Regions from separate parts of the Micromonospora sp. CNZ322 genome, predicted to be linked through region 2. Evidence: riboswitches for the same ligand, from Rfam matches in the RefSeq annotation. Region 2 holds a riboswitch; each other region holds the start of a gene.
The links. A riboswitch is a leader RNA that binds a small molecule or an ion and turns the genes downstream of it on or off. The one in region 2 is predicted to bind cyclic di-AMP.
Positions count from the first base shown of each region.

Region 1: it holds a riboswitch for cyclic di-AMP, as region 2 does, so the genes downstream of both, FB453_RS16705 (C39 family peptidase) here and FB453_RS19110 (C40 family peptidase) in region 2, are expected to answer to the same signal.
Region 3: it holds a riboswitch for cyclic di-AMP, as region 2 does, so the genes downstream of both, FB453_RS04745 (coiled-coil domain-containing protein) here and FB453_RS19110 (C40 family peptidase) in region 2, are expected to answer to the same signal.

Region 1 covers NZ_VITD01000006.1:172,168-181,944, reverse strand. Annotated here, with positions in the region: gene FB453_RS16720 (bifunctional cytidylyltransferase/SDR family oxidoreductase) at 1-1,248, shown strand, start outside; gene FB453_RS16715 (CDP-glycerol glycerophosphotransferase family protein) at 1,282-2,952, shown strand; gene FB453_RS16710 (alpha/beta fold hydrolase) at 3,001-3,747, opposite strand; gene FB453_RS16705 (C39 family peptidase) at 3,871-4,719, opposite strand; cyclic di-AMP (ydaO/yuaA leader) riboswitch at 4,952-5,092, opposite strand; gene FB453_RS16700 (hypothetical protein) at 5,377-6,147, opposite strand; gene FB453_RS16695 (hypothetical protein) at 6,280-6,702, opposite strand; gene FB453_RS16690 (acyltransferase family protein) at 6,795-8,030, opposite strand; gene FB453_RS16685 (glycosyltransferase) at 8,329-9,492, shown strand; gene pseI (pseudaminic acid synthase) at 9,626-9,777, shown strand, end outside.
Region 2 covers NZ_VITD01000007.1:290,308-300,084, reverse strand. Annotated here, with positions in the region: gene FB453_RS19145 (ABC transporter permease) at 1-558, shown strand, start outside; gene FB453_RS19140 (BTAD domain-containing putative transcriptional regulator) at 542-3,679, opposite strand; gene FB453_RS19135 (LD-carboxypeptidase) at 3,931-4,869, shown strand; gene FB453_RS19130 (2'-5' RNA ligase family protein) at 5,031-5,621, shown strand; tRNA gene FB453_RS19125 (tRNA-Gly) at 5,722-5,795, opposite strand; gene FB453_RS19120 (pyridoxamine 5'-phosphate oxidase family protein) at 6,049-6,606, opposite strand; gene dcd (dCTP deaminase) at 6,706-7,284, shown strand; gene FB453_RS19110 (C40 family peptidase) at 7,349-8,389, opposite strand; cyclic di-AMP (ydaO/yuaA leader) riboswitch at 8,403-8,539, opposite strand; gene FB453_RS19105 (peptidoglycan recognition protein family protein) at 8,775-9,777, shown strand, end outside.
Region 3 covers NZ_VITD01000001.1:1,012,077-1,021,853, forward strand. Annotated here, with positions in the region: gene FB453_RS04715 (Orn/Lys/Arg family decarboxylase) at 143-1,603, shown strand; gene FB453_RS04720 (heavy metal translocating P-type ATPase) at 1,651-3,888, opposite strand; gene FB453_RS04725 (hypothetical protein) at 3,901-4,848, opposite strand; gene FB453_RS04730 (heavy-metal-associated domain-containing protein) at 4,862-5,071, opposite strand; gene FB453_RS04735 (metal-sensitive transcriptional regulator) at 5,166-5,462, shown strand; gene FB453_RS04740 (YibE/F family protein) at 5,761-7,131, shown strand; cyclic di-AMP (ydaO/yuaA leader) riboswitch at 7,298-7,428, shown strand; gene FB453_RS04745 (coiled-coil domain-containing protein) at 7,433-8,452, shown strand; gene FB453_RS04750 (carbonic anhydrase) at 8,509-9,246, opposite strand; gene FB453_RS04755 (helix-turn-helix transcriptional regulator) at 9,473-9,777, shown strand, end outside.

The DNA.
Region 1 (9,777 bases), on a different contig from region 2:
CTGCGCAAGGTCACCAAGGTGATCGAGGGCGGTGACACCCGCAACGCCACCACCCGGATCGCCCTGGACGCGGTCGGCCCGGAAGACTGCAACATCCTCTTCCACGACGCGGTACGCCCGCTGCTCAGCGGCCGGATCGTGCGCGAGTGCGTCAACGCGCTCTGGAGTTACGACGCCGTGGACGTGGCCATCCCCTCCGCGGACACGATCATCCAGGTCGACGACAACGACTGCATCACCGACATCCCGGTGCGCTCCCGGCTGCGCCGTGGTCAGACCCCGCAGGCGTTCCGCTCCCCCACGATCCGGGCGGCGTACCAGATCGCCGAGGACGACCCGGACTTCGCCGCCACCGACGACTGTGGCGTGGTGCTGCGCTACCTTCCCGGCACCCCGATCAAGGTGATCGACGGTTCGGACGAGAACATCAAGGTCACCCACCCGGTCGACGTGCACCTGGCGGACAAGCTCTTCCAGCTCGCCGCCGCGCAGGCGCCCCGACTGACCGACCACCGCAGCTACAGCGAGGAGCTGACCGGCCGGACCATCGTGGTGTTCGGCGGCAGCTACGGCATCGGCCACGAGTTGGCTGAGCTGGCCCGGCGCTACGGCGCCCAGGTCTTTCCGTTCAGCCGTTCCAGCACGGGCACCCACGTGGAGCGGGCCGAGGACGTCGAGGCCGCGCTGACGACCGCCTTCGAGGCCACCGGCCGGATCGACCACGTGGTGGTCACCGCCGGCATCCTGGAGAAGGGCGCCCTCGCCGAGATGGACGAGGAGACCATGGACCGGGTGCTCCAGGTCAACTTCGTCGGCCCGGTGACCATCGCCCGCCAGGCCCTCCCGTACCTGCAGCAGACCAAGGGCCAGTTGCTGCTCTACACCTCCAGCTCCTACACCCGGGGCCGGGCCCGCTACGCGCTCTACTCGGCCACCAAGGCCGCCCTGGTCAACCTCACCCAGGCGCTCGCCGACGAGTGGGCCGACGTGGGCGTCCGCGTCAACTGCATCAACCCGGAGCGCACCGCCACGCCGATGCGGACGCGGGCCTTCGGCGAGGAGCCGGAGCACACCCTGCTCGCCGCGGAGGCCGTCGCCCAGTCGTCGCTGGACGTGCTGATCTCCGACCTGACCGGTCAGGTGATCGACGTACGCCGGGCACCCGGTGACGGGCCCACGCCGAGCGTGCCGGCGCAGTCCGGGTCGGGTCGGGTCGAGACGCCGGCCGGCGCGACGTCCGCGAACTGACGCCGACGGCTGCGGAACCACGAACGGAGCGACATGCGCGGCGACCTGGTCCGAAAACTGGCCGCCCGGTGCCTGACCACCGGGTTGGCCGTGCTGGCCTTTGTCGTGCTGGCGCTGACCGACGCCACCGGCTGGGGGCTGGCGTTGGCCGTCGCCGCGCTGGCCGCCTCGGCCGCCGAGCAGCGGATCCGGCCCGGCGCCGACCTGGTGGCGGAGACCACGTTGATCGCCGCGGCGATCCTGGTCGGTTACTCCCGGCGGCTGGACGACGGGCTCAACCTCGCGCTGGTCGCCACGGGGCTGGTCCTGCTGGGGCTGGTGCTGCTGGTGGGGCCGCTGCGCACCGCCGGCGGTCTGGAGATCCGGGCGGCCAACCTGCCGGTACGCGCCTGGACGCCGCTGATCGCCGACCGGCTCGGCACGGCCCTGCTCGGGCTGCTCGCCGCCCTGGCGCTCGCCGCCGCGCTCGCCCTGCCGACCGGTGTGGCGCTGGCCGCCAGCCTGCTGGTCGGCGGGGGCGCCGGTGCGGTCGCACTGGACCTCGCCCGGCGGCGGTTCCGGCCGCGGGCCGGTGGCGGGTCGGTGACCGCCGCGCTGCGCCAGCACCAGCCGGAGTTCCTGCTCTACTTCTCCGCGCCTCCCGGCTCGGAATACCAGGTCACCATGTGGCTGCCGTACCTGGAACGGATCGGCCGGCCGTTCCTGGTCGTGCTGCGTGAGCCGGAGTTCCTGGCGCCGATCGCGGCAGCCACCGACGCGCCGGTGGTCTACTGCCCCACCCTGCGGGCGATAGACGAGGCGTTGGTGCCGAGCCTGCGGGCGGCGTTCTACGTCAACCACGGTGCGAAGAACAGCCACTGCGTCCGATTCACCCAGCTCACCCACATCCAGCTGCACCACGGCGACAGCGACAAGGCGCCGAGCGCCAACCCGGTGTCGGGGATTTTCGATCGGATCTTCGTGGCCGGACAGGCGGCGATCGACCGGTACGCCCGCGCCGGAGTGCAGATCCCGGCGGACAAGTTCGTGGTGGTGGGTCGCCCACAGGTCGAGTCGATCGAGGTACGCCCGGAGCCCGCGAAAGGGTTGGCGCACCCGACGGTGCTCTACACGCCGACCTGGACCGGGCACCACGCCGACGCCGACTACTGCTCGCTGCCGGTGGCCGAAAGCCTGCTGCGCCGACTGTTGGAGCGCGGCGCGACGGTGATCCTGCGGGCCCACCCGTACACCGCGCAGAACCCGGCATCAGCCCGACAACTGGGCCGCCTGACCGAGTTGCTCGTCGCCGACCGGGCCCGCACCGGCCGCCAGCACGTGGTCGGAGCGGCGGCTCGGGAGCTGAGCCTGACCGAGTGCGTCAACTCCGCCGACGCGCTGGTCTCCGACGTGTCCGGCGTGATCTCGGACTTCCTCTACTCCGGCAAGCCGTACGCGGTCACCGACATGGGCGACGAGGGCGACCGGTTCGTGGAGCGGTTCCCGCTGGCCGGGTCGAGTTACGTGCTGCGCCGGGACATGTCCAACGTGGACGAGGTGCTGACCGCACTGCTGGACACCGATCCGCTGGCCGAGGCCCGCTGGGCCACCCGCCGCCGCTACCTGGGTGACTTCCCGGCCGAGTCGTACGCTGAGGCGTTCCTGACCGCTGCCCGCCGGGAGCTGGCACCGGCTGAGACACTGACCGCGTCCACACCGGCGTAGGGCCTGTTTCATAAGGGCGGTCGAGCCGAGGCCGGCCGCCCTGACCGCTCAGCGGTACGGGTCGAGCAGCGCCAGCACCGCTGCCGGGTCCTCCACGTGCGCGTTGTGCCCGAGACCGGGCAGCGTGGCGACCGGTACGCCGTACTCCTTGAGCTGTTCGTCGGTGACCATCGGATCGTTCTCCCCGCGCGCCAGCACCACCGGCACGTCGGTCGCCGCCAGAAGCGCGGCCAGGTCGGGCTCGCCGACGGCGAAGGCGGTCGGGTCCATGGCGAGGCGCCACCGGCCGTCAACCTGGCGCAGGCCGGCGTCCACCACCGGGTGGTCCGGCGGGACCAGGCCGGCCAGACCGGAGACCCGCAGGTAGCGGCGAGCCGCCTCGGTGCGGCTGGCGAACCAGCTCACCGGGCGGGCGGCGACCTCGGCCGCGCGGGTCAGCTCAGCGGGTGACCAGAGCGCCTTGATGCCCAGCCCGACCACCGCGTCCACCGGCGTTCCGGCGTCGCGGGCGGCCAGCGCCAGGCCGACCACCCCACCCAGCGAGTGTCCGAGCACGACCAGCCGGTCGTCGGGGGCGAGGGCCTGCGCGACCTGCTGGGCGAAGCCCGCGAAGGAGTACGCCGGCAGCGGCGACGCCCAGCCGTGGCCGGCGAGGTCCGGTGCCAGCCACCGCCCGGGCCAGTGCTGCTCAAGGTACGGGGCCCAGGGCAACCACACGTCCCCGGTCGCTCCCATGCCGTGCAGCAGCAGCAGAACCGGCCTGCGGCCGGCGTGACCACCCGTCTTCTCCACCACGGCCGCAGTCTCCCACGGTTCACGGCCAGGTACGAGAGCCGTCGATGACGGACCGCGCTGACAAACGCCGCGGGCGCCGGCCCCTTGTGGGAGACGGTGCCCGCGGCGGTCAGCGTGCCCGGGTCAGGCGGAGTAGCCCCGGCTGGTGATCCAGTTGGCCAGGTCGATCGTGGTGATCCAGTACGACGGGTCGGCCGGGTTCGCCGAGTCGGCGATCCGTACGGTGCGACCGTTGTCCTTGTAGCCCACCACGGCGATGTAGTGCCCGCCGCCGTAGGAGTGCCAGCCGCCGTCGGTGTCGGTGGCGTCCCCGACGACGTTGGCCACCACGCCCCGGCCGTCGGTGATGGCCTTCACCACGTCGGCCTGGAGGCGGTCCATCTGTGCCGGGCTGGGCGCGCCGGGGAACATCCGGGTCCGGTACGGGGAGCCCTTCACCTCGGCGTTGAGCACCCGGGTGGTGTCCTCGGCCGAGTTGGTGCCCATCTCGGTGGTGCCCAGCTCGGCGCCGAGCTGCTCCTGGGTGCGGTCGATGCCGGCGGCGCTGAGCGCGTTCCGGGTGGCCGCCGGGCCGCAGTTGTAGTACGTGTTCTGCGCCTCGTAGTCGTAGTCGAGCACCTTGGTCGCGGGCGGCTTCGGCCGCTCTGGCTTCCGGGTCAGGTCGGGGTTGCTGCTGGCCTTCGCGGCGGGCGACGCGGCGCTGGTGGCCGGGGCGGCCGTGGTCGGCACGGCGCTGGCCGAGGGGGACGCGTCCCGAGCCTCGCCGCGGGAGGCGGCGACGTCGCTGCGCATCTCGGCGACAGTGGTCGCGGTGCGCTGGCCGGCCGGGGCGTCGTCGGCAGTGGTGAGCAGGGCGCCGGTGGTGGTGGCGATCGCGAGGGCCGCGGCGGAGGCGGCGACGATCTGGTACGGGCGCTCGGTGGCGAGACGGCGGAGCTGACGCTGCAGGGTGTGCTTCACGGGGTCCTCCACGGATCGGGGGGAGAGCGGCACCCGGGGCCGGACCGGCATCCGGGCAGGCGCCAGCGCGCGGACCGTGGTCCGCGGATGGTGAACCGCTCAGGGGAACGCCCGGCGCGGCCGGGCGGGGAAGGCGATGACCCGGGAGGTCAGCTCACCGTGACTGGACGAATGAGCGGGTGCACCGCCGCGCCGTGGAGGCGAGGGAACAACCGAGGGGTGGAAAGGTGCTGCACGAGGATGGGACTCCTTCCGACACCGCCTACCGGGTTAGCTGACGGATTCGGGCGGGAAGACGCCCTACCGCGGGCCGTGGCTCGCGGATTCACCCCGGACTTACTGGTGGGTCCCCGGTTCGTTGATCACGATTAAGCGGGTCGATGCGGCGTCGCGTCTTGCGATCGGTTACCGCACCGGACGGGACGACACTACTGGCGTCTCAACCCCCTGCCAAGCCAGGTTCACCTGCGTAAACCCCCATCGGCGCGACAATTTCTGCGTGTATTGGCGATGATGTGACTCGATGGGACAACCGGTTACGGCGACGCCTGCGGGCGACAACCGGACAGGCCGCAAAAAACGCGACCACAATCGCGGGAACAATCCCGCCGATCGTGCCGGCCGTCCCATTTCGCGATCAGGTGACCGGCCTCACATCACGGATTGGGCTCAACCCACCCGGGCCGGGCGCCACCGTGCCACGACGGCGGGACGCAGCGCCCCGGCCACCGTGCGGCGCGCGGGGACCAGGGTCGGGCGGAGCCGGGCCGCCGCCGCGTACGCCTCCTCGGCGAGGGCACGAGCCGACTCGGCGGCCAACTCCGCGTCGCGCCAGGCGGCCCGCTCACGGTCGGCGGCCACCTGGTAGTCGGCCAGCCGCGCATCCCGGACCACCCGGCTGATCAGCACCTCCTGCTCGACCGGGTGTCGCCGGGGATCCCAGCCGCGCCGGTGCCCGAACACGTCGCCGAGCTGCGCCATGGTCAGGTCGCCCCGCCAGTACGCCGCCATCGCCGCCCGGTGCAGATAGCGTTCCCGGGCGGCGTACTCGGCGGGGGTGTGCCGGGTCTGCGGGGTGGGCAACGCCCCGGCGCCGGCGAAGCGACGCGCGGCGGTGTCCGCCTCGTCGTACCGGATGCTGGCCTGCTCCAGCTGCTCCTGAGCAGTCAGCCAGGCGGCACGCCACCGCTTGGCGGTGGTGGCCGCACCGGCCGCGGCGACGGCCACCTCCTCGGCGTAGCGGCGCATGTCGACGGCCTCGGCGGCGGCCAGCTCCCGAGCAGTGGGCCCGGCCGGGAGCGGGTCGTCAGTGGGCCGGTCCCGTTCGGGGCGGGCGGCCAGCACGGCGAGCAGGCCCAGGGTCAGCAGGAACAGCGTCGACCAGATGGCGGCGGCCTGCGGCACCTCGGTCACGAACTGGTAGAAGACGACGGTCTCCATGGTCGGCACCTCGGGGAGAGAGCAGTGCGATGGGGAGCCGCGCGACCAGCGGGCCACGGCGGGCCACGGGTCGGCGGGTCAGGGAGCGGGTGGGTCGACAGGGAGCGGTGTCGGGACGGTCGTCCCGGTGGCTCAGCGACCGGGTGGGGCCCGGGAAACCCGACCGCCCGCTGCGTCGACGAGGGACAGCCGGTCGGATTCGGCCGCACGGACCGGCAGCACGCCGGCCGCGATGGCGCCCTGATCGCCGGGAAGCGCCACCAGCGTGTCGACCGACCATGTCGGGACCGGCTCCTCGGCGGCCTCCGGCGGTATCGCCGGGCCCGGGCGGGCCGCACTGTGTGCCTCGCAGTGCCGGTAGCAGGCCGCCAGCGACCCGACGGCGACCGAGGCCGGCACGGCGCTCGACGTCGGTACCGGGCCGGGTGTCGGCGTGGCGGCCGTGGCCGGGCCTGCGCCGAGCGCCAGGGCCGCGACGACGGCGAGGCTGGTCAGCACCCGAGTCGCCCAGCGCGCCACCCACCACAGCGGACAGGTGAACGCGACCGGAAGCACGTCCCCACGCTACCGTCGCGCCGACCCGGGCGCACCGACCACGGGCGTGTCGGATCACGCCGCGCCGGCCCCGTTGACCAGGGTGGACGTTGTCAGCGCAGGTCGACGTACGTTGATCGACCGCCGACCCGACCGACCTCGTCGGCAGGTCCGTCGACCTCTTCGCGGGCGCTGCTCGCGGGGTCTCGTGCGTCGTCGTCGCCGGCCGCGCGTTGTCGGGGGACGGGCGCCGGACGGGCCACACGGCGCGGCGCGAGCCGGCGCATCATCGGGGTTTCGACGAAGCGGTGCAGCAGCCCGGCGAGGATCAGGTTCGCCGCCAGGAAGCCGAGCACCACGGCCGGGCCACGCCAACCTGCGAAGCCGATCCCCCAGGTTCCGCTCCAGCGCAGCACGCTCGTCATCACCAGCACGTGCACCAGGTAGAAGGCGAACGAGACCTCACCGAGCCAGACCACCGGCCGGGACCGCCACGGCGAGCGCCGACCCCGCACGTCCGCGTCCGCGGCCGCCGTGATCACCAACAGGTACGCGACCGCGAGCAGCGTGGTCCACAGCTCGGCGCGGATCCACTGCGCGGCCGCCACCCAGGTGACCAGGAAGATCCCGCTGGCCACTGTCAGTCCGGGACCGCGCCAGAGCCCCCGGCGCATCAACTCGGCCGCCACCGCGCCCAACCAGAACTCCAGCGACCGCACCGGCGGGAAGATCTGGGTGAACCACCAGCGGCTCACCTCCGGCACCAACTCCTGCGCCGGCCAGAGCGCGAGGATCAGCAGCGGCAGCGCGACGATCAGCGCCCAGAGCAGCTTCGGCCGGGCCCGGCGCAGCAGTGGCAGCGCCAGCGGCAGACAGAGGTAGAAGAAGAACTCGCAGGACAGCGACCAGCTGACGGTGTTGATGCTGTAGAACCAGCCCGGCCGGGGGTCCCACGCCTGCAACAGCAGCAGGTTCTCCAACGCGGCCGCCGGCAGGACCGGGTCGGCGAACCACCAGGCGACCACCAGCGTCGCCGCGAACAGCACCAGGTGGTTCGGGTAGATCTTGGCGATCCGCCGCCGCCAGAAGGTACGCCGGGAGTCCCCCTCCCGGGCCGACCAGACCAGCACGAACCCGCTGAGGATGAAGAAGAACTGCACCCCGGAGAGGCCGAGGGTGAACAGCGCGTCGATGACGGCCTTGTAGTCCGGCTCGGCGATGATCCGCATGGTGCCGGCGTGAAAGCCGAAGACCAGCAGCGCGGCGATCCAACGCAGCCCGGTCAGCGAGGGCAGCCGGGGCGGGGCGGGTGCTGGCCGGGCGGCCGACGTCGCGGCGACGCTCGTCATGCCGGGATCCCGGCGCTCGGCAGGGTCACCAGCACGGTCGTAGCCTCCTCGTCGCGGCGTCGGACGACGCGACGGCGACGCCCACGACGACCCGGCAGGGCCGCACCGAGGCACCCTACCGGGTCACTCCCGGGTGAACCGGACGCATCCCACCCGCCCCACGAGCCCGCGATCCCCGGGTCCGAAAACGCCCATCGGCCGGCGTTAACCTTCCGCTGGGCGGGAGTTCAGAGAGTCCACCATCGGCGGCAACGTCAGGTTCCGGGGCCGGCCACCCGGGTCGTCGAAGGTGGCGGACGTGGTCAATGAGCCGACGCACGCACCGCTGCTGAGCATCGTCGTGCCCGTGTACGGCGTCGAGGCGTACCTGTACCAGTGCCTCGAGTCGATCCGGGCCGACATCCCGGCGGGCGAGTCGGACGCGGTCGAGCTGATCGCCGTCGACGACGCCTCCCCGGACGGCTGCGGCGACATGCTCCGCTCGTACGCGGTGAGCCGCGACGGCGTGCGCGTCGTGCACCTGAGCAGCAACGTGGGTCTGGGGCTGGCCCGCAACGCCGGGCTCGACGTGGCCACCGGCCGGTACGTCTGGTTCGTCGACAGCGACGACTGGTTGCCACCGGGCACGATCGCGGCGGTGCTGGACCGGCTGCGCCAGCACCAGCCCGACGTGCTGATGCTCGACCACCTGCGGATGCACGAGGACGGCCGGCGGGAGGTCGACGCGAGCAGCCCGCTGCTGCGCGGGATCACCGGCGTCACCCGGTTGGCCGACCAGCCGCAGCTGCTGCGGGTGCAGCACACCGCCTGGAACAAGGTGGTCCGCCGGGACTTCATGGACGACTTGGAGCTGCGGTTCTTCCCCGGCTGGTACGAGGACATCCCGTTCAGCCACCCCCTGCTGATCGGGGCCGAGAAGATCTCCGTGCTGGACCGGGTCTGCTACCTGTACCGCCAGGGCCGCCAGGGCGCCATCACCTCCACCCGCAGCGGCCGGCACTTCGACGCCTTCGCCCAGTACGAGCGGCTGATGGACTGGGTCGCCCGAAAGCACCCGGACGAGCGGTTGCAGGCCGAGCTGTTCGAGCTGATGATCAGCCACTACCTGGTGGTGGTGGGCAACGACGGCCGGCTGCACCCACACCTGCGGCGCGACTTCTTCCACCGGGCCGCCGCGCACTACCGTCGCTACCTGCCCACCGGCGGCTACCCGCTGCCCCCGGGAGTGACCGGGCTCAAGCACCGCCTCGTCGGGCGGGGTGACTGGGTGGCGTACTCGGCGCTACGCCAGGCCCATCGGGTCGCTGGTCGCCTGCGTCGACCCGGCCCGGCGGTCGGCGCCGACGGCGGTTCGCTCGCCGCCGACGAGGACCCGGGGCGAGGGGCGAGCGCCGGGCCGACGCGCGACGGTGGGCTCGCGCCGGAGCGGCGCGACGCGCTGGCCGTCGGCCGGCTGCTGTGATCGACCCCACCGCACAGCACGCCGGGAGCCGGGGCGGCTCCCGGCGCCCTGATTTCCCAGGTCGTCCGCCCGCCGGGTGGACGACGACAGCACCACCGCACCCCGGTGCGGGCGTACCTGAGCAGAGGTCGGAATGACGGCGACAATCAAGATCGGACCGCACGCGGTCGGTCCCGGGGAGCGACCGTTCGTGGTCGCCGAGATGTCCGGCAACCACAACGGCGATCTGAACCGGGCGCTGGCCATCGTCGACGCGGTGGCCGCGAGCGGGGCGCACGCGCTCAA
Region 2 (9,777 bases):
GCGGTCTGTTACGGGTTGGGGGCCACCGCAACCGCTGTGAACTCCGACATGACGAAGGGCATCATCAACCGGTTCAAAGTCATGCACGTCTCCCGCGGTGCGGTGCTGACCGGTCACGTCGTCGCCAGCGTGCTGACCAACCTGGTCGCCATCGCCGCCCTTGTCGGGGTGGCCTTCCTGCTCGGATTCAGCCCGTCGGCGAGCCTCCTCGGCTGGCTCGGCGCGATCGGCGTCATCGTGCTGCTCGGCTTCGCCGCCGGCTGGCTCACTGTCGCCCTGGGTCTTTCGGCGAAGTCTCCGGAAACGGCGGGGCTGGCCTCCGTACCGCTGGTCATGCTGCCGTTCTTCAGCAGCGCGATCGTGCCGGCGGACAAGATGGGGCCCGGGCTGCGGGAGTTCGCGGAATACCAGCCCTTCACGCCGATCATCGAAACCCTGCGGGGGTTCCTCAACGGAACGCCGTCCAGCGGTGACCTGATCCCCGCCCTCGTCTGGTGCGTCGGCATCGCTCTCGTCGGCTACCTGTGGGCGCGATCCACGTTCACGAAGCGAGCGTGACCGCTACCAACCGGTTCCAGTCCGTCCGACTGCCTTCCCGCGCCGCCTCTGCGAAGCTCGCTTCGCCGAGGCGGCGCCGTATTTCCCGCTCGATCCGGGCCACATCCGGCTGGGAATGATCCTGCCGTCCGCGCACACCGGTGCTCGCGGCGAGCAGCCGCGCGGCCTGCTCATGCTGGTCACGGCGCAGCGCCAGGTCCGCGACGCCGACGAGTACCCGCGCGATCGAGGGCGCGTGTCCCGTCGCGGCTGCCGCCTCGCAGGCCAAGGAATGGTGTCTGCGCGCCTCACCGAGATCGTCCGCGACATAACCGAGCAGGTCGTGAGTCACCACGCGGATGTGCGCCTGCTCCGCCTCGTCGCGCAACACTGTCGTCGCGACACCGACCTGGCGGGCCACCTCGTCGGCATGGCCACGCCAGCGAGCGAGTTCCGCCTGTGACAGGGCCAGCACTGCCAACGCACCCGGCCACGTGACCCGCGCCGCGCATCGCCGCGCCTCGGCCATGACAGCCGCGCTGGACTCCTCATCACCAAGCAACCAGTACAGCTGAGCCTGCCGGGACCGTATCCGGATGATGTCCTCGACGGTGCCGACCTCGGTGACGACCGCGGCGGCCTCTTCGTAGTGCTCGCACGCACCGGCGAACTCACCGCGTACGGCAATCAACTCCGCCAGCTCGGTCAGGGCGAAGGAGATCCCGAACCGTTCGCCGAGTGCCCGGAACTCGGCGAGCGCCGCCACGAGATACGCCTCCGCATCCCGACCGTCCTGGCCGAAGATGATCCGCATCTTGCCGAGTTGCAACCGGGCCAGTGCGCGTACCCAGGGATCCTCGTCGTTCAGCAGCGGTTCCCATGCGGCCAGGATCGCGTCCGGGGCTCGCAACATGCGTTCCAGCGGGACGACGAGCGCCATCCCCGGGTGGCTGCCGTGACTGCGTTGGCTGAACTCGTACGCCTTGTGGATCCACTCCGCCGCATGGTGTTCGTCGCCCGGTCCCGAGTTCACGAAGAGCACGACGAGCGCGTACACAGTGGCCCGGATCTCGTCGCTGACCTCACCAGGCGTCTCAGTGGCCGCCGTGATCAGCTCCATGCCTTCGGTCCGGTGGCCACCGAGCCACCAGTACCAGCCGGCGCCCGCGGCCAGTCGCATGGCCGCGGGCGCTTCACCGGCGGCGAGGGCCCCGCGCATCGCGGAACCGATGTTGTCGTGCTCAACTTCGAGAGCGGCGAGCCATTTCACCTGGTCCGCGCGGCGAAGCTGCGGCTCGGCGGTCTCGGCCAGTTCGGTGAAGTACGTCAGATGCGCGTGGCGCGCCAGGTCCGATTCCCCCGCCTCGACGAGGCGGTGCGCGGCGTACTCCTTGATCGTGCCGAGCATCCGGTAGCGCAGGGTCTCGTCGCCCTCGGCGACCAACAGCGACTTCTCGGCCAGCGCGGTGACCAGTTCGAGCACGTCCTCCGGCTCGACCTCGTCGCCGGCGCAGACCCGTTCGGCCGCTTCCAGACTCACCCCGCCCGAGAACACCGAGAGCCGGCGCAGGACCGCCCGTTCCGCGTCGGTCAGCAGCTCCCAACTCCAGTCGACCACCGCGCGCAGCGTTCGGTGCCGGGGCAACGCGGTACGGCTTCCGCCGGTCAGCAGACGGAACCGATCGTCGAGCCGCCTGGCGAGCTGGTCGATGGACATGGTGCGCAACCTGGCGGCGGCCAGTTCGATCGCCAACGGCATCCCGTCCAGCGCCCGACAGATCCGCGCCATCGTCGACAACGTGAGATCGTCGACCACCAGATCCCTCCGCACCGCGACCGCTCGGTCCCGCAGCAACCGGACAGCGGGAGAGGTTTCGATCTCGCTGGGGTCGGCGTCGACGTCCGGCAAGGCCAGTGGCGCGACCGGCCAGAGCGCCTCGCCAGTGATGCCGAGCGGTTCCCTGCTCGTCGCGAGGATCCGCAGTCGCCGACACTCCCCGAGCAGCCGGTCGGCGAGCACCGCCGCCGACTCGATCACGTGCTCGCAGTTGTCCAGGATCAGCAGCGCCTCCCGCTCGCGGATCGCGGCGACGAGCCGGTCGATCAACTCCATGCTCGGTGCCTCGCCGAGCAGAGCGTCCCGAAGTCCGAGCCCCGTGAGCGTCGCCTGCACGACGTCACCGTCCGCGCCGATGGCGGCGAACTCGACCAGCCAGGCACCGTCCGGCAGGTTGTCGAGCATTCTGCGCGCGGTTTCCGTGGCCAGCCGGGTCTTCCCGGAGCCACCCGGCCCGATCAGGGTCGTGAGCCGGTGTTCGGCGACGAGCGCGCCGACCTCGGCGACGGCCTCGTCCTTACCGATGAAGCTGCTCAACTCGGCGCGAAGGTTGGTCTTCCGGTTCTCCTCGCGGCGTTGCACCTCACCCCGCAGGAGCGCGACGTGCAACGCCGCGAGTTCCGGTGAGGGATCGACGCCCAGCGCGTCGGCCAGGGCCTCGCTCGTGCGCTGATACACGAGCAGCGCCTCGTTGTCTCGGCCGCTCGCCGCGAGGGCCCGCATCAACGCGAGAACCAGCCGTTCCCGCACCGGGTGCGCGGCCACCAGGTCGGTCAGCTCCGCGACCAGCTCCGGCCCGCGGCCGAGGCTGACCTCCACGTCGAAGCGATCCTCCAGGGCGGTCAGACGCAGCCTGTCGAATCGGGTGACCGCCGCGTCGAGCGCGATGCTGTCGACAAGACCGACGTCCTGCATCGCCGCACCGCGCCACAGGTCGAGGGCCTCGCGCAGCCGCCGTACCCGCTGCGGGCCCTCGTCATCGCGAGCCAGGCCAACGAGGCGTTCGAACCGTACGGCGTCGACGACGTCGGGTCCGACCAGCAACCGGTAACCGTCCGTCTGTCCCTCGATCGACCCCTCCGGCAGCGCCTTCCGCAGCCGGGAAACCAGGCGGTGCAGGGCGTTCGCCGCGTCGGAGGGCGGATGTTCGCCCCAGATCCAGTCGACGAGGGTCCCCTTCGGGACCACGTGGCCCGGGTTGAGCGCGAGGGCGGTCAACAGCCCGCGCAGCCGCGCGCCCGGCACGTCAATGAGGGTGCCGACGTCCGTGCGAACCTCGAATGGACCAAGCATCCCGACCTGCACCTGGCAGATCTTGCCATGAACATGAGAAGCGTCCGTGTCGCCCGCCAGCGGCTGTCGGGGCGGAGGAGAAACGCGTGAAGCTCCTGGAGCCCGTTCCGAAATGAGATGCGCACCGGCTGGCCGACCTGTTGGATCTCGACATGGCGCATGAGTTCGTTCGTCCTCGGAAAGCACGCCCGGGGGACCACCTCGCGGTCCTCTCGCCGTCCTTCGCTGCGCCCGGTGCCTATCCCGGGATCCACGAGCAGGCCATGCGACGGCTTGCCGACCTGACCGGCCTCGTCCCGGTCGAATACCCCACCACCCGCCAGGTGGGTGCGAGCGCGGCAGCGCGGGCGGCGGACATCAACGCCGCCTTCGCGGACCCCCAGGTACGCGGCATTCTCGCCGTCATCGGCGGCGACGACCAGATCACCGTCATCCCCCACCTGGACGGCGACCTGGCCCGCGCCGACCCGAAGCCGTTCCTCGGCACCAGCGACAACACCAACCTGCACCACTGGCTCTGTGGCCTCGGCATCGCCAGCTTCTACGGCGGATCCTCCCAGGTGCACCTCGGCCCCGGGCCTGCCGTCGACGACATCCACGTCCGGTCGCTGCGGGCGGCACTGCTCACCGGGGAACGGCTGGAGATCACCGACCCGGGTGAGTCCGAGGACATCGGCATCGACTGGGCAGACCCGCAGGCGTTGAAGTCGTTCGGAGAGCGCGAACCGACGGAGCCGTGGAGCTGGTACGGGCCGCCCCGCGCGGTCACCGGCCCCACCTGGGGTGGCTGCCTGGAGGTCATCCAGTGGATCCTGACGGCGGGACGCTTCCCCTTTTCCCCGGAGGCCCTGCACGGTGGGGTGCTGATCATCGAGACGTCGGAGGAACTTCTCCCCGCACGCGAAGTCGGCTGGATCGTCCGATCACTGGGTGAACGCGGCTTCCTCAGCGCCGTCGACGCGGTCCTGGTCGCCCGTCCGCCGGTCTCCGACCACACCCGTCGACCCCCGGCCGCCGATCGGGCACGGCTACGCGAGCAGCAGCGCGACACTGTCGTCGACGTGGTGAGCCGATACAACCCCGAGGCGGTCGTCTGCGTCGGGGTCCCATTCGGCCACACCAAACCACAGTGGATCCTTCCCCACGGCGGCCCGATCACCGTCGACGGCGTGGAACGCCGGATCTTCGCCGACTACCGATAGGGCCGTCCTTCCTCGCCGCACGAACGTGGTCCCGAGACTGAGAACGGGAGCTTGCACACCACGCCCGTCGACTCTGCTGTTGGCCGAGCTCGATGCCGTTCTGTGGGTGCGGCGTCCTCCTGCGGCGGGCTGCGAATCCGGTGGACCGGCACCCATCGTCGTTGGAAACTGCGGGGATGGAACCGACACAGACGGCCCTCATCGTGCCGATACCCGAGGCCGAGGAGGCGGTGGGCCGGTTCCGGGCATCGCTCGACCGGGCCGCCGGGTGGGGCGTGCCAGCGCACGTGACAGTCCTCTACCCGTTCCTGCCCCCGCAGCAGATCGATGAGCAGGTCTTGGCGGTGCTGCGCGAGACCATTGCCGGGATACCGCGGTTCGAGGTCGCACTGACGCACGTCGGCTGGTTTGGTGACACGGTCGTCTGGCTTGCTCCGCAGCCAGATCGCCCGTTCCGGCAGCTCACTGCGGCGGTGTGGCAACAGTTTCCCGAGGCGCCGCCTTATGCCGGGGCGCACGGTGACGTGGTGCCACACCTGACCATCGGTCACGACGCCGCCAAGCCCACGCTGAGCCACGCCGCGGAAACCATCTCCGCACACCTGCCGATCCGCACAGCCGTCGACCGGGTCCGGCTCATCGCCGGAACGCCGGACGTCAGCCCTTGGCGCACCGTCTGCGAGATCCCGCTGAGCGACACACCATCTGCGCCGGCTGGTACGGGATTCGAAGCGGCCCCAGTGAGAAGTTGAGGCCCGGCACGTGGTCCCGTTGCTGGGCCGCCGGGTGCTCGTGGTCCAGGAACATCGAAGGCCCTGACCGGGACTCACGTCCTGATCAGGGCCTTCGCAGTGGAGCGGGTGACGGGAATCGAACCCGCACTGTCAGCTTGGGAAGCTGATGTTCTGCCATTGAACTACACCCGCAAGCGGCACCACTGTACCCGAGTCGTCGAACCCGTGCACCCAGGTACCCCCGCCGGCCGCAGGTGTCCCCGTACCGCTCCGCCCGGGTTGATCCACTCGGCTTTCTGGAAGTCGGGGCATCCGGAGCGCTGGGACACCGCGATTTTCTTGAAGTCGAGTTGATCACCGCAGGCGGCGGGCGGCGGTCTGGTACGGGTGCCCTGGTGCCGGCTCCGTTACGACGGAGCCGGCACCGATGATCTTCCGGCCGTGGTCAGGCGGCCGTGCACTGGACGTCACGGCTGAGGCGGGTCGGGCGGGCCTGCGGGACGGCGAGGGGCGCGGCCACCGCCGACGGGGCGTTTGGGTCGAGCCAGACCCGAACGGCCGGCCGACCCGGCGCGAGGCCCGGGATGCCAGCGATGTGCTGCTCGCGGCGGGTGAGCATGGCCACGTCGACCGTGAACTCGAAGAGCCGCCAGTCGACCTGCGGCTCGGCCCGGGCGCTGTGCGCCAACTGCGCCACGAGGACCGGATCGGTCACCGGACGGGCACGCCCCGCCACGTACGCCTCGTCGTCGCTCTCCTCCGCGGGGAACGAGTGCAGCGCGTAACGGCCGTCACGTTCGAGGTCGCGGCGCTTGGGCGAGTCGATGATGAAGCAGAACAGCCCCTCGGCGGTGATGACCGGGGAGACCGGATGGACGCGGGGCCCGCCGTCGGCACGGACCGTGGCCAGATAGCCGAAGCCCGGCCCGTATTGCTGGAGGAGAACGCGGATCCCGTCGGCGAGTCGGGGCTCGTCGGCGGCGAATTCGGACCAGGAAGCCATGTGGGCATTCTATCGAACAAATGTACGAGCAGCGACCTCGACGCGCTGGTCACCGGCACCGAATCCGGGCACTTTTGGCTACGCGGCTATGGTGGTCCGATGCTGCTCTCCGACCGTGACCTGGTCTCCGAGATCAAGGCCGGCACGCTGGGCTTGGAGCCGTTCGAGCCCACCCTGGTCCAACCGTCCAGCATCGACGTCCGACTCGACCGGCTGTTCCGGGTCTTCAACAACCACCTCTACACCCACATCGATCCCGCGATGCAGCAGGACGACCTGACCTCGGCGGTCGAGGTCCCCGACGGCGAGCCGTTCGTGCTGCACCCGGGGGAGTTCGTGCTCGCCTCGACGCTGGAGGTCATCTCGCTGGGTGACCAGCTCGCCGGCCGACTTGAGGGCAAGAGCTCCCTGGGCCGGCTCGGGCTGCTCACGCACTCCACCGCCGGCTTCATCGACCCGGGCTTCTCCGGTCACGTGACGCTGGAGCTCTCGAACGTGGCGAACCTGCCGATCACCCTGTGGCCGGGCATGAAGATCGGGCAGCTCTGCATCTTCCGGCTCTCCTCACCGGCCGAGCACCCGTACGGCTCGGTGGTCTACGGCTCGCGCTACCAGGGCCAGCGGGGGCCGACGCCCAGCCGCGCCTGGCAGCACTGGCGCACCTGGCCAACCCGCTGAGCTAGAACCGAGACGACGAGGGCCCGCCGCGACCGATCGCGACGGGCCCTTCGATCACTCGGGGTCAGCCTGGACGGCCATAGCTGTGGATCGGGCCGTCGTCGACCTTCTTCATCTTGACCGGCTGGCCGGCCTGCGAGGCGTGCACCACCCAGCCGCCGCCGACGTACATGCCGACGTGGTGGATGTCGCTGTAGTAGAAGACCAGGTCGCCGGGGCGCAGGTCTCCCTTGCTGACGTTCTTGGTGACCCGGCTCTGTGCGGCGGCGTTGTGCGGCAGCGACACGCCGGCCTTCGCCCAGGCGGCCAGCATCAGCCCGGAGCAGTCGTACGAGTTCGGGCCCTCGGCACCCCAGACGTAGGGCTTGCCGATCTGCGCACAGGCGAACTTGACAGCGGTGCCCGCGGCGCCGCCGGGGTAGCTGCCCGGGCAGGGCGCCGGGCGCAGCGGACCGCCGCCGCCGCTGCCGTACACCTTGAGGCGCAACTTCTGTAGGCGGTCGATCTCGTCGTTGATCTGCTTCTTCTTCGCCGCCAGCTGAGCTTCCGTGCGGCTCAGCTGGGCCACCATCTCGTCCAGTGGCGCCTTCTGCGCGGCCAACTGGTCGCGCAGGTCGGCCACCTGGCGTACGTCCTTCTGCTGGTTGTGCGCGAAGCGGTCGAGCATTTCCAGCTGGCCGACCACCTCGCTGGGCGACCGGCTACCCAGCATCGCGTTGACGGTCGAGACGTTCTCACCCATGTAGGCGCGCACGGCCAGGGCGCTGACCTTGTTCATCGCGGCGTCGACCTGGCGCTCGAGCGGAGTGATCCGGGCGGCCAGCGCGTCGGCCTGCTTGCGCTTCGCGGCGAGGTCGGTGCGGGTGGCGTTGTGCCGTTCGATGATCGGTTCGAGCTTGTTCCAGTCGGCGTCGATCTGGCGCTCGATCTCGGCGACGGACGGGTCGGCGTGAGCCGCCGTGGCACTGCCGGTCAGAACGACGGCGATGCCGGCCAGCGCGGCGAGTGCGGTGGTGAAGCGGGACCAGCGTGGGCGCGGCACGATCGACGCCGGGCCGGCTGATGCCGACCGCTCGGACGACGGCCGCGGGGCATGGAGTGCCACCGGGGTTCCGTACTCCTTCTTCCTGACCGCCTACCGGGTTAGCTGACGGGTTCGGGCGGGAAGTCGGCGCCCTACCGCAGTGGCTGCGGATTCACCCCGAGGGACCTGGGTCCCCGGTTCGTTTCGGAAACGACTCGGCGGTGTCGGTCCGTTACCGCCCGGGCTGGGCGGAGCTGCTGTCGGGCCGACGAATGACCAGAGTAGAGACGCTTGTTACCGATCCGCAACCCGTGCGGCAGTGACACTCCGTACGGATTGGACTAGGTCACCGACCGTGTGTGAAGAATTCTTTCCGCATGCTTCGATAGATGGAAAGGTATTGACGCGACCTCCCGGACGGCGCGATGGTGACCTGACCTCACTCCGCGAGAATCTAGGGGGTTCGATGCACCATCCAACCCTGTCGACCGGCTGGCGCGCGCTGCTCGCCGTCACAGTGATCGCCGCCGCGACCACTGTGCCACTCTCCGTCGACCCGGCCGCCGCCGCGCCCACCACCGACCGCCAGCAGCAGTACGCCGCAGCGGCCACCGAGTACGGCGTGCCGGCCGTCGTGCTGCTCGGCGTCTCCTACCTGGAGTCGCGCTGGGACACCAACGCCGGCACACCGAGCACCAGTGGCGGCTACGGCCCGATGCACCTGACCGACGCCCGGCACGTGGCCGCCCTACCCGGGCGCGGCCACCACGACGCCGGTGCCGAGGACCCACGCGGCGACGACTCCCGTCCCACCCGGGTGCCCGCGCCCCGGCCGGTCGAGGCACCCGCGCCGTCCACCGCCGCGTTGCAGACCGTCGACACCGCCGCCACGCTGACCGGCGCCACCCCCGAGGCACTGCGCACCGACGCGGGCCTCAACATCCGGGGTGGGGCTGCGCTGCTGAGCGCGTACCAGAGGGATCTGGGCGCGCCGGTCGGCGCGGACACCGACCCGGCGGCCTGGTACGGCGCGGTCGCCCGCTACTCGGGCGCGGACAGCGCCGACGCCGCGGCGGCCTTCGCCGACGAGGTCTTCACCACCATCGGCGCGGGCGAAGTCCGGGTGACCGACGACGGCCAGCGGATCACCCTGCCGGCCCGTGTGGTGCGGCCCGAGCGTTCCTGGTTGGACCGGCTGGGCCTGCGCCGCCTGGCCCGCCCGGACGGGGTGGAGTGCCCCCGCACCATCTCCTGCGAGTGGATCCCGGCGCCCTACGAAGCGTTCGGCGACGGGGACTACGGCAACCACGACCTCTCCGATCGACCCGCCCGGCAGAAGATCGAGTACATAGTCATCCACGACACCGAGGCGAGTTGGGCCACGACCCTGAAACTCGTCCAGGACCCGACCTACGTGAGCTGGCACTACTCGCTGCGCTCGGTCGACGGGCACATCGCGCAGCACGTGA
Region 3 (9,777 bases), on a different contig from region 2:
AGAGGTACCCCCACCGTCACCAGCCCAACCATCTCTGCGGCCGCCGACCCGCCGCCGGGCGCCGACACGGCGACGGACCGACGGTTGGCCGGAGCCGACCAGGGGAAGGGATAGCAGGGCAGACGCTGGAAGGGAGCAGTCGATGGACCAGTCATCGGCCCCGATCCTGGAGGCCCTCGTCGCCTACCGGGAACGCGGAGACATCAACTACACACCGCCGGGCCACAAGCAGGGTCGGGGCGTCGACGAGCGGGTCCTCGCGGTGCTCGGCCGCGACCTCTTCGCCGCAGACGTGATGACCAACAACGGCCTCGACGACCGGTTGCAGACCCACGAGGTGCTCAGCACCGCGCAACGGCTGATGGCCGACGCGGTCGGCGCCGAGCACGCCTTCTTCTCGACCTGCGGCAGCTCACTCTCGGTCAAGACACTGATGATCTCGGTGGCCGGCCCGGAAGAGAAGCTGCTGATCAATCGCAACGCCCACAAGTCGGTGATCTCCGGCATCATCATCGCCGGCATCCAACCGGTCTGGATCGAGCCCCGGTGGGACGAGGAGTTGCACCTGACGTACCCGCCGGGCGCCGACACGGTGGCCGAGACGCTGAGCGGTCACGTCGACGCGAAGGGCGTTCTGGTCGTCACCCCCACCGACTACGGCACCTGCGCCGACCTGGCCGCCATCGCCAAGGTCTGCCACCAGCAGGGCAAGCCGTTCCTGGTGGACGAGGCGTGGGGCGCGCACCTGCCCTTCCACCCCGACCTCCCGCAGTGGGCGATGGACGCCGACGCGGACGCCTGCGTCACCAGCGTGCACAAGATGGGCAGCGGCCTGGAGCAGAGTTCGGTCTTCCACCTTCAGGGTGAACGGATCGACCCCAGTGTGCTGAGCCAGCGCGAGGACATGCTCGGCACCACCAGCTCCTCGCCGCTGATCTACGCGGCACTGGACGGCTGGCGCCGACAGATGGTGGAACACGGCCATGACCTGCTTACCGCCGCTCTCGCCCTCGCACAGGAGACCCGCGAGGCCATCGACGCGCTTCCCGGCCTCACAGTGCTCGGTGATCGTCTCCTCGGCCCGGAGCGAGCCGCCGACACCGACCCGTTGAAGATCGTCATAGACGTCTCCGAACTCGGCATCAGCGGGTTCCAGGCAGTCGACTGGCTGCACCGCGAGCGGCACGTCAACCTGGCACTGGCCGACCACCGCCGGATGACCCTGGCCCTCACTCACGCCGACAGCCACGAGACCACCAGCCCACTGCTGGACGGCCTGCGGGCGCTGACCGAGGCCGCCGACCGGCTGCCCAGGGCCACGCCGACATCCGTGCCGACCCCGGACGAACTGCGGCTGGAACTGGCCATGCTCCCGCGGGACGCCTTCTTCGGCCGGGCCGAGCAGGTGCCGGCCGAACAGGCGGTCGGCAGGGTCGCCGCGGAGATGCTCACCCCGTACCCGCCCGGTGTGCCGGCCGTCCTGCCCGGCGAGGTGATCAACGAAGCGGTGGTCGAATACCTGCGTACCGGCCTGGCCGCTGGGATGAGCATCCCGGACGCCGCCGACTCGGAGTTGAAGACGGTGCGGGTTCACGCCGGCTGAGGCGTGCCGCAGGGCGGGCCGGGTGCCCGCCCTGCGGGCCAGGGAGGTCAGACGGCCGAACGGAACCGACGCAGCCGCAGACTGTTGGCCACCACGAAGACCGAGGACAGCGCCATCGTGGCACCGGCGATCATCGGGTTGAGCAGCCCAGCGGCGGCCAACGGCAGGGCCGCCACGTTGTAGCCGAACGCCCAGAACAGGTTGCCCCGGATGATGCCGAGCGTGCGTCGGGACAACCGGATGGCGTCCACCGCCGCGTCCAGGTCGCCCCGGACGAGGGTGAGGTCGGCCGCCTCGATCGCCACGTCGGTGCCGGTGCCCATGGCCAGCCCCAGGTCGGCCTGGGCCAGCGCCGGGGCGTCGTTGACCCCGTCACCGACCATGGCCACCGACCGTCCCTCGGCCTGGAGCCGCTTGATCACGTCGACCTTCCCGGCCGGCAGCACCTCGGCGATCACCTCGTCGACGCCCACCTCGGCGGCGACCGCGCGAGCCACTGTGGTGTTGTCCCCGGTCAGCAGGACCGGAGTCAGCCCCAGCCCACGCAACCGCGCCACCGCCGCCCGGCTTGTCGGCCGGACCACGTCGGCGACAGTGAGCACCCCCCGGGCCCGTCCGTCCCAGCCGGCGACGATCGCCGTACGGCCGGCGGCCTCCGCGTCGCGCACGGCCCACTCGACCTCCGGCGGTACGTCGATCTCGCGCTCGCGCAGCAGCCGGACCCGGCCGACCAGCACGGCCCGTCCGTCGACAGTGCCGGTCACCCCCAGCCCTTCGAGGTTGCCGAAGGCGGTCACCGGGGGCAGCGCGCCCCCATCGGTGGCAGCGGCCGCGACCGCGCGGGCGATCGGGTGCTCGGAGGCGGCCTCCACCGCCCCGGCGAGCCGGAGCAGCTCGGCCCGGTCCACACCGCTCGCCGGCACCACGTCCACCAGTGTCATCCGGCCGGTCGTCACGGTGCCGGTCTTGTCGAGCACCACGGTGTCCACCCGGCGGGTCGACTCCAGCACCTCCGGGCCCTTGATCAGCACGCCGAGCTGGGCGCCCCGACCGGTGCCGACCAGCAGCGCGGTCGGGGTGGCCAGGCCGAGCGCGCACGGACAGGCGATGATCAGCACGGCCACGGCGGCGGTGAACGCGGCGGTCGGGCCGGCCCCGGTGCCGAGCCACCAGCCGAGCGTGCCGACGGCGAGGGTGATGACGATCGGCACGAAGAACCCGGAGATCCGGTCCGCCAGCCGCTGCACGGCCGCCTTGCCGCTCTGCGCCTGCTCCACCAGGTCGGCCATCCGGGAGAGCTGGGTGTCCGCGCCGACCCGGGTGGCGGTGACGATCAACCGCCCACCCGCGTTGATCGTGGCGCCGACCACGCCGTCACCCGGGGCGACCTCGACCGGCACCGACTCACCGGTGAGCATGCTGGCGTCGACAGCGGAGGTGCCCTCGTCGACCACCCCATCGGTGGCGATCTTCTCCCCGGGGCGGACCACGAACCGGTCACCGACGGCGAGCCGGTCCACGGGGATCAGGGTCTCCACGCCGTCACGCAGCACCGTCACGTCCTTGGCGCCGAGGTCGAGCAGGGCGCGCAGGGCGGCGCCGGCCGTCCGCTTGGACCGGGCCTCGAAGTAGCGACCGGCCAGGATGAACACGGTGACCCCGGCGGCCGCCTCCAGGTAGATGTTGCCGGCGCCGTCGGTCCGGGTGATGTCGAAGCGGAACGGGTGCGTCATCCCGGGCATCCCCGCGTCACCGAGGAAGAGCGCCCAGAGCGACCAGCCGAACGCGGCCAGGGTGCCGAGCGACACCAGGGTGTCCATGGTCGCCGCGCCGTGCCGCAGGTTGGTCCAGGCGGCCCGGTGGAACGGCAGCCCACCCCAGACCACCACCGGGGCGGCCAGGGTCAGCGACAACCACTGCCAGTAGTCGAACTGCCAGGCCGGGACCATGGCCAGCAGGACCACCGGCACGCTCAGGACCACCGACACCCAGAGCCGGGTACGCGGTCCCCGCAACGGGTCCACCGGGGGTTCCGCGCTGGGCGGGGCCGGCAGCGCCGCCGTGTAACCGGTCTTCTGCACGGTCCCGATCAGGTCGTCCGGCGTGACCCCGTCGGCGTACCGGACGGTCGCCTTCTCGGTGGCGTAGTTGACGGTGGCGCTCACCCCGTCCATCCGGTTGAGCTTCTTCTCGATCCGGGCGGCGCACGCGGCGCAGGTCATCCCGCCGATCGCCAGTTCGATCCGGTTCGGCGCCTCAGGTAGCGGTCTGCTGGTGGTGGTCATCGTCTGGTCCCGTCAGTTGTGTCCGTGCCCGGGGGTGCCGTGGTCGGTCCCGCCGGTCGGTGCGGGTCCGCTCGGAGTGGGGACGTCTCCGGTCGGGGCGGCGCCGGCGACCACTGTGAACTCGGCGGTGTGCACCCTCCCGCCGTGTTGGAAGTCGAGGTAGAGCCGGTAGCTGCCGGCCGAGGGCACCTCGGCGAGGAAGGTGACGGCCGGACCGGGCCGGGTGCGGCCATCGCCGGGCGTCCCGTCCGGGTGCACGTGCAGGTACGCCAGATCACCCCGACGTAGTGCCACCAGGTGCCCGTACGCGCCCAGGTAGGGCTCCAGGTCGGTGACCGGCTGCCCGTCCCGGGTGACGGTCAGGGTCAGCGACGACGTGCGGCCGGGCTGCGGCGCACCGGTCAGGGTGACCGTGTAGCCGTCGACGGTGGTGCTGGTCGCTGGGGCGGGCAACGGCCGTTCGGTCAACTCGCCGGGGACGGTCACGTCCACGCCGAGGGTCAGCGACTCACCCCCGGTCGGGGCGAAGTCGGCGAACGCCCGCCACTGCCCGGGGCCGGCCAGCGGGGTGTCGACCCGCCAGGTGCCGTCCGGGGCAAGCTCGGGGTGGACGTGACGGAAGCCGGAGAGGTCCCGACGGGCGACGATCAGGTGCATCTGCTTGTCGTGCGCCACGTCGTAGCGGGTGACCGGGCGGCCGTCCGGGCCGGCGATCCGGAAGGCGAACTCGCCGGCCTGGGCGGCGACCGGTTGGAGGGTGTAGCCCTTGTCGGAGACGAGCAGGCCGCCGGGGAGCCGGTCGGCCGCCTCGTCGTGCTCGCCCGTCGCATGGGCGGCGTCGCCGTCGTGCCGGCCCTCGACCACCGGGGCGCGGTCGACCACCCGGCCGACCCCGTACGTCGCGCCGAACACCGCCGCGAGGCCCACGGCGAACCCGGCCAGTCTCGTCACGGTACGCACGCCGACCCGCCGATCACGCGTCGACGAGGTCGTAGCCGGCCTCGTCGACTGCGGCTCGGACAACCGCGGTGTCCAGCGGCTGATCACTGCTGACGGTGACCCGGCCGGCCGCTAGGTCGACCTGGACGTCACGCACGCCCGCGATGGCGCCGACCTCGGCGCTCACCGCGCTGACGCAGTGCCCACAGGTCATGCCCTGGACCTGGTACGTCGTGTTGACCATTGGATCGTCTCCTTTGCAGTACCGGTACCCGGTGGGGGTATCTCAACAGAACCGACCGTACCATACCCCCTAGGGGTACGCTATCCTGGTGGACATGACCGCACCCACCCCGATCCGCGGATACACCGCCAGCAAGGACCAGCTGCTCGCGCGGCTCCGCCGCGTCGAGGGGCAGGTCAGGGGCATCGAGAAGATGGTCGACGACGACCGCTACTGCATCGACGTGCTCACCCAGATCTCCGCCATCCAGGCCGCCCTCGACAAGGTGGCCCTCGGGCTGCTCGACGGGCACGCCCGGCACTGCATGCACGAGGGCGCCGCCGAGGGTCGGGCCGACGAGATGGCCACCGAGATGATGGCGGCGGTCGGCCGGCTCATGAAGCGCGGCTGACCGCCCGAGGTCCGCCGCGCGGGCGGTTCGGCCGCCCGACACTCCGCCACGACCTGCAGGCCCCGGGAGGGCTGGCTAGCATCTCCCACGATGGCCCTCCGAATGCCGCTGCGCAGTCGGGCACCCGCGCCGCCACGTCGTGGCGTCGCCCCCGGCCGACCGGGCCGAGCACTGACCGTCCGTGATCAAGCGGTCGTCAGGCAGCGATCCGCCCCGCCGTCCGCCGCGTTTCCACCGCAACGGTGAACCGCCAGGCCCGCTGACCCGTATCCCGCACCGGATCGTTGGGAGTCTCGCTTTGGGTTCCGACCACACTCACAGTGCTCCGTCCGCCCCACCAAGGGTGAGACGGATCCTCGTCGTGACGGTGGTACCCCTCTTCGTCGCCACAGTGCTGGCAGCGGTGCTGCTCTGGCCGCGCGGCGGGTCACCGCAGACCGATGGTGGCGCGGACGTGCCGCGCTACCCCGGCACCGTCACCCGGGTGGTGAGCGAGCCGTGCCCGCCGGTGCCGTCAGTTCCCGAGGGCACACCGAGGGTCGGCGACGGGCGGTGCGGCACTGTTGACGTGCGGGTGGACGACGGGCCGACCGCCGGCCAGCAGGTACGGACACCGGTGCCCGACGGGCCCGGCGCACCCCGGGTCGACGTCGGCGACGAGGTCATCCTGGTCGAGCTGGCCGACCCGACCGATCCCACCACCAGCAACTGGAACATCGCCGAGCACCAACGCGGCACCCCGATGGTGTGGCTGGCGGTGATCTTCGCGGCCGCGATCGTCGCGTTCGGTCGGTGGCGAGGCCTGGCCGCGCTCGCCGGACTGGCCGCCAGCTTCGCCATCCTGCTCACCTTCGTGCTGCCGGGCATCAGCGCCGGCAAACCACCGCTGCTGGTGGCGGTGGTCGGTGCGGCCCTGATCATGTTCGTGGTGCTCTATCTGACCCACGGGGTCACCGCACAGACCTCGGTCGCGGTGCTCGGCACCCTGGGCAGCCTCGTGCTGACCGGCGTGCTCGCCACCATCGCCACGGCCGCGACCCACCTCACCGGCTTCGGCAGCGAGGACGCCACCACCCTGTCAATGTTCCAGGGCGACGTGGACCTGCACGGCCTGCTGCTCGCCGGGATCATCATCGGATCGCTCGGGGTGCTCGACGACGTGACGGTCACCCAGGCGGCCACCGTCACCGAACTGGCGAACGCCAACCCCGGGCTGACCCGGTTGCAGCTGTACCGTGCCGCCACCCGGGTAGGCCGCGCGCACATCGCCTCCACTGTCAACACCATCGTGCTGGCGTACGCAGGCGCGTCACTGCCCCTGCTGCTCCTGCTCACCGCCGACTCGCGACCGATCGGGCAGATCCTCACCAGTGAGTTCCTCGCGCAGGAGATCGTCCGCAGCGCAGTCGCCACCCTCGGTCTGATCGCTGCCGTGCCGCTGACCACCGGGCTGGCCGCGGTGGTGACCGCCGCCGGGCGTACAGCTGCCACGGCATCCACCGACGCTCCCGCGCCCCGGCCCCAGCCGGACCGCAGCGAGGCACTGGCCGCACTCAGCTCACCGCGAACGGCCAGCTCCGACGAGCCGGCCCGGACGCGGACCGCACCCCCATCCGAGGCCACCGACCGGTGGCCGGAGTCGAACAGGAGCACGGATACGGCATGGTGACACTCCTCAGCGTGACCAGATCGGGCATCCACCCTGAGAACCGCGTCACTGGTCACTCAACGCTATGGCGAAATGACGCTTTTGGTCGGCATCCAGGCGTAGCTCACCCGGTCGACTCTCGGGTAACCTCGCTGCCGGTTACCGATGAAGGCGCGAAGCGGCGCCTGCGGTGCCACCGCCCAATCGCCAGCCGGCGAGCCGGGGACCCAGGTGCCTGGGGTGAATCCGCGTCAGCGGTAGGGGCCACTTCCGCCCCGAACCCGTCAGCTAACCCGGTCGGCGGTCGACGGAAGGGAACATTGTGACGGCACCCCTACGCCGCTGGTTGACTCCCGTGGTGGCCGTGATCGCCGCACTGACCGTGCTCGCCGGGCCGCTCCCGGCGCACGCCGCCCCGACGACCCCCACACCGTCCGGGCACGAGGAGGACGGCGAGCCCAAGCTGCTCAACGACGTCATCGAGCAGGCCAACCGCGACTACTCCGCCGCAAAGTCCAAGCTGGACAAGTCCAAGAAGCGGCAGGGCGAGTTGGCCGCAGAGGTCGACCGGGCAAAGGCCGACCTGGACGCGTTGGCCCCACAGGTCGGGCAGATCGCCGCCCAGGCGTACCGGACCGGCCGGATCGGCGCGGTCGCGATGCTGCTGGAGAGCGATGCTCCCGACTCGTTCGTCCAGCGCGCCGGGATGCTCGACGAGATGAACATGGTCAACGAGAAGAAGCTCTCCGAGGTCAACGAGGTGAAGGCCCGCGCCGAGCAGGCCAAGCTGGCCCTCGACACCGAGGTCCGCGAGCAGCAGAAGCAGACCGCCCTGATGGCGAAGCGCAAGAGCGAGGCCGACAAGGCGCTCTCCCTCGTCGGCGGCAAGGGTTTCACCGGCGGCCTGGTGGATGCCACCTCCAAGGTCGCGAAGATCGGCCCGGGTCGCACGGCCGACGGTGACTGGAAGCCCCAGTCGTGCAGCGAGAACGACCCCACCACGTCCGGCTGCATCACGCCGCGCACGCTGCACGCGTACAAGGAGGTCAAGGCGGCCGGCTTCAACCGGTTCGTCGGCTGCTACCGCCCTGGCGGGCCGTGGGAGCACCCGAAGGGCCGCGCCTGCGACTGGTCGCTACAGAAGAGCGGGTTCTCCCCGTGGCACAACAACGACACCCGGACGTACGGCAACAACGTCGCCGCGTTCCTCATCCGTAACGCCGACCGGCTCGGCATCTACTACGTGATCTGGAACCGGCAGATCTGGTTCCCGGCCACCGGCTGGAGTTCGTACAGCGGGCCGTCGAACCACACCGATCACGTCCACATGTCGCTGCTCTGACCCGCACGATCCCCGTCGAGGGCCGTTCCGCGTGACGCGGAGCGGCCCTCGTCGCGTCAGACGGTGGCAGGCGCGGCCGGGTCGGTCGACTCGGGTGATCCGGCCGGGATCTCCAACGTCGCGAGGCCGGCCGGTACGACGGCCACCGGGCGCACCGCTCCGGCGGCCAGCCGGTAGGACATTCCCACCACCGCGCACCGCTCCCGCGCCACAGCGTCGGCGAGCACGGGAGACTGCCCGAGCAACGTCTCGACGGTCTGGGCGATGTGGATGTCGACGATGCCGTCGATGTCGTCCACGCCCTCGGCCGCGGCCCGGCGCAGGCTGGGCAGCACGGCGTCGACCACCGCGCGCAGGTGGCCACTCGGCGCGGTACCGGTCGCGGCGGACTCCCGGGCGGCCTGCACCGCACCGCACGAGTCGTGGCCGAGCACCACCACCAGCGGCGTGCCGAGGACGGTCACCGCGTACTCGACGCTGCCGAGCACCTCGGGGCCGGCGGTGTGCCCGGCGGTGCGAACCACGAACAGGTCGCCCAGACCCCGGTCGAAGATGATCTCGGCGGCCAGCCGTGAGTCGGAGCAGCCGACGATCACCGCGAACGGGTGTTGCCCGTCGGCCACGGCGGCCCGGTGCCCGGCGTCCTGGTTGGGGTGGCGTGGGGCGCCATCGACGAAGCGCCGGTTGCCGGCGACCAGCTCGGCGTACGCCCGGGTCGGCTCACTGAGCGTGGTGGCCCGGTCGGTGGTCCGCTGCGGACCCGGCTGACCGCCGGAGCTCCCGGTATGACTCATCCCGCACCTCGTCTCGACGCATCTGACCTGGTCAAACCGGCTTTCCGCCGGCCGGGCGGCGGGCGCTGGCTCGTGCTCCACCGTCACACGCACCGTAAGATGCGTCAAGGTATGCGTGATTTAGATTTCATACGTTGACTCCGGGCACCCCCTGGGCAATCTTCCCGGGGCAGGGCGGACCAGACTCTCGCGAAGGCAGGCGGACATCCGGAAAGGCGGTCACACGATGGCGAGCACGGTGACGGACGACACCGGCGGCGGGCGGAACTGGACGTTCCTCACCAATCACGGGCACGTCCTGCTGGCCATCGCCCGCGACCCGACCGCCCGGCTACGCGACGTCGCCGCCGAGGTCGGAGTGACCGAACGAGCCGCGCAGGCGATCGTCGCCGACCTGGAGGCTGGCGGTTACCTGCACCGCACCCGGGTCGGACGACGCAACGAATACACCCTCAACCCGGCCGGCCGGTTCCGGCACCCCGCCGAGGCCGACCGGCAGGTCGGCGACCTGCTCGCCCTGTTCGCCGACGT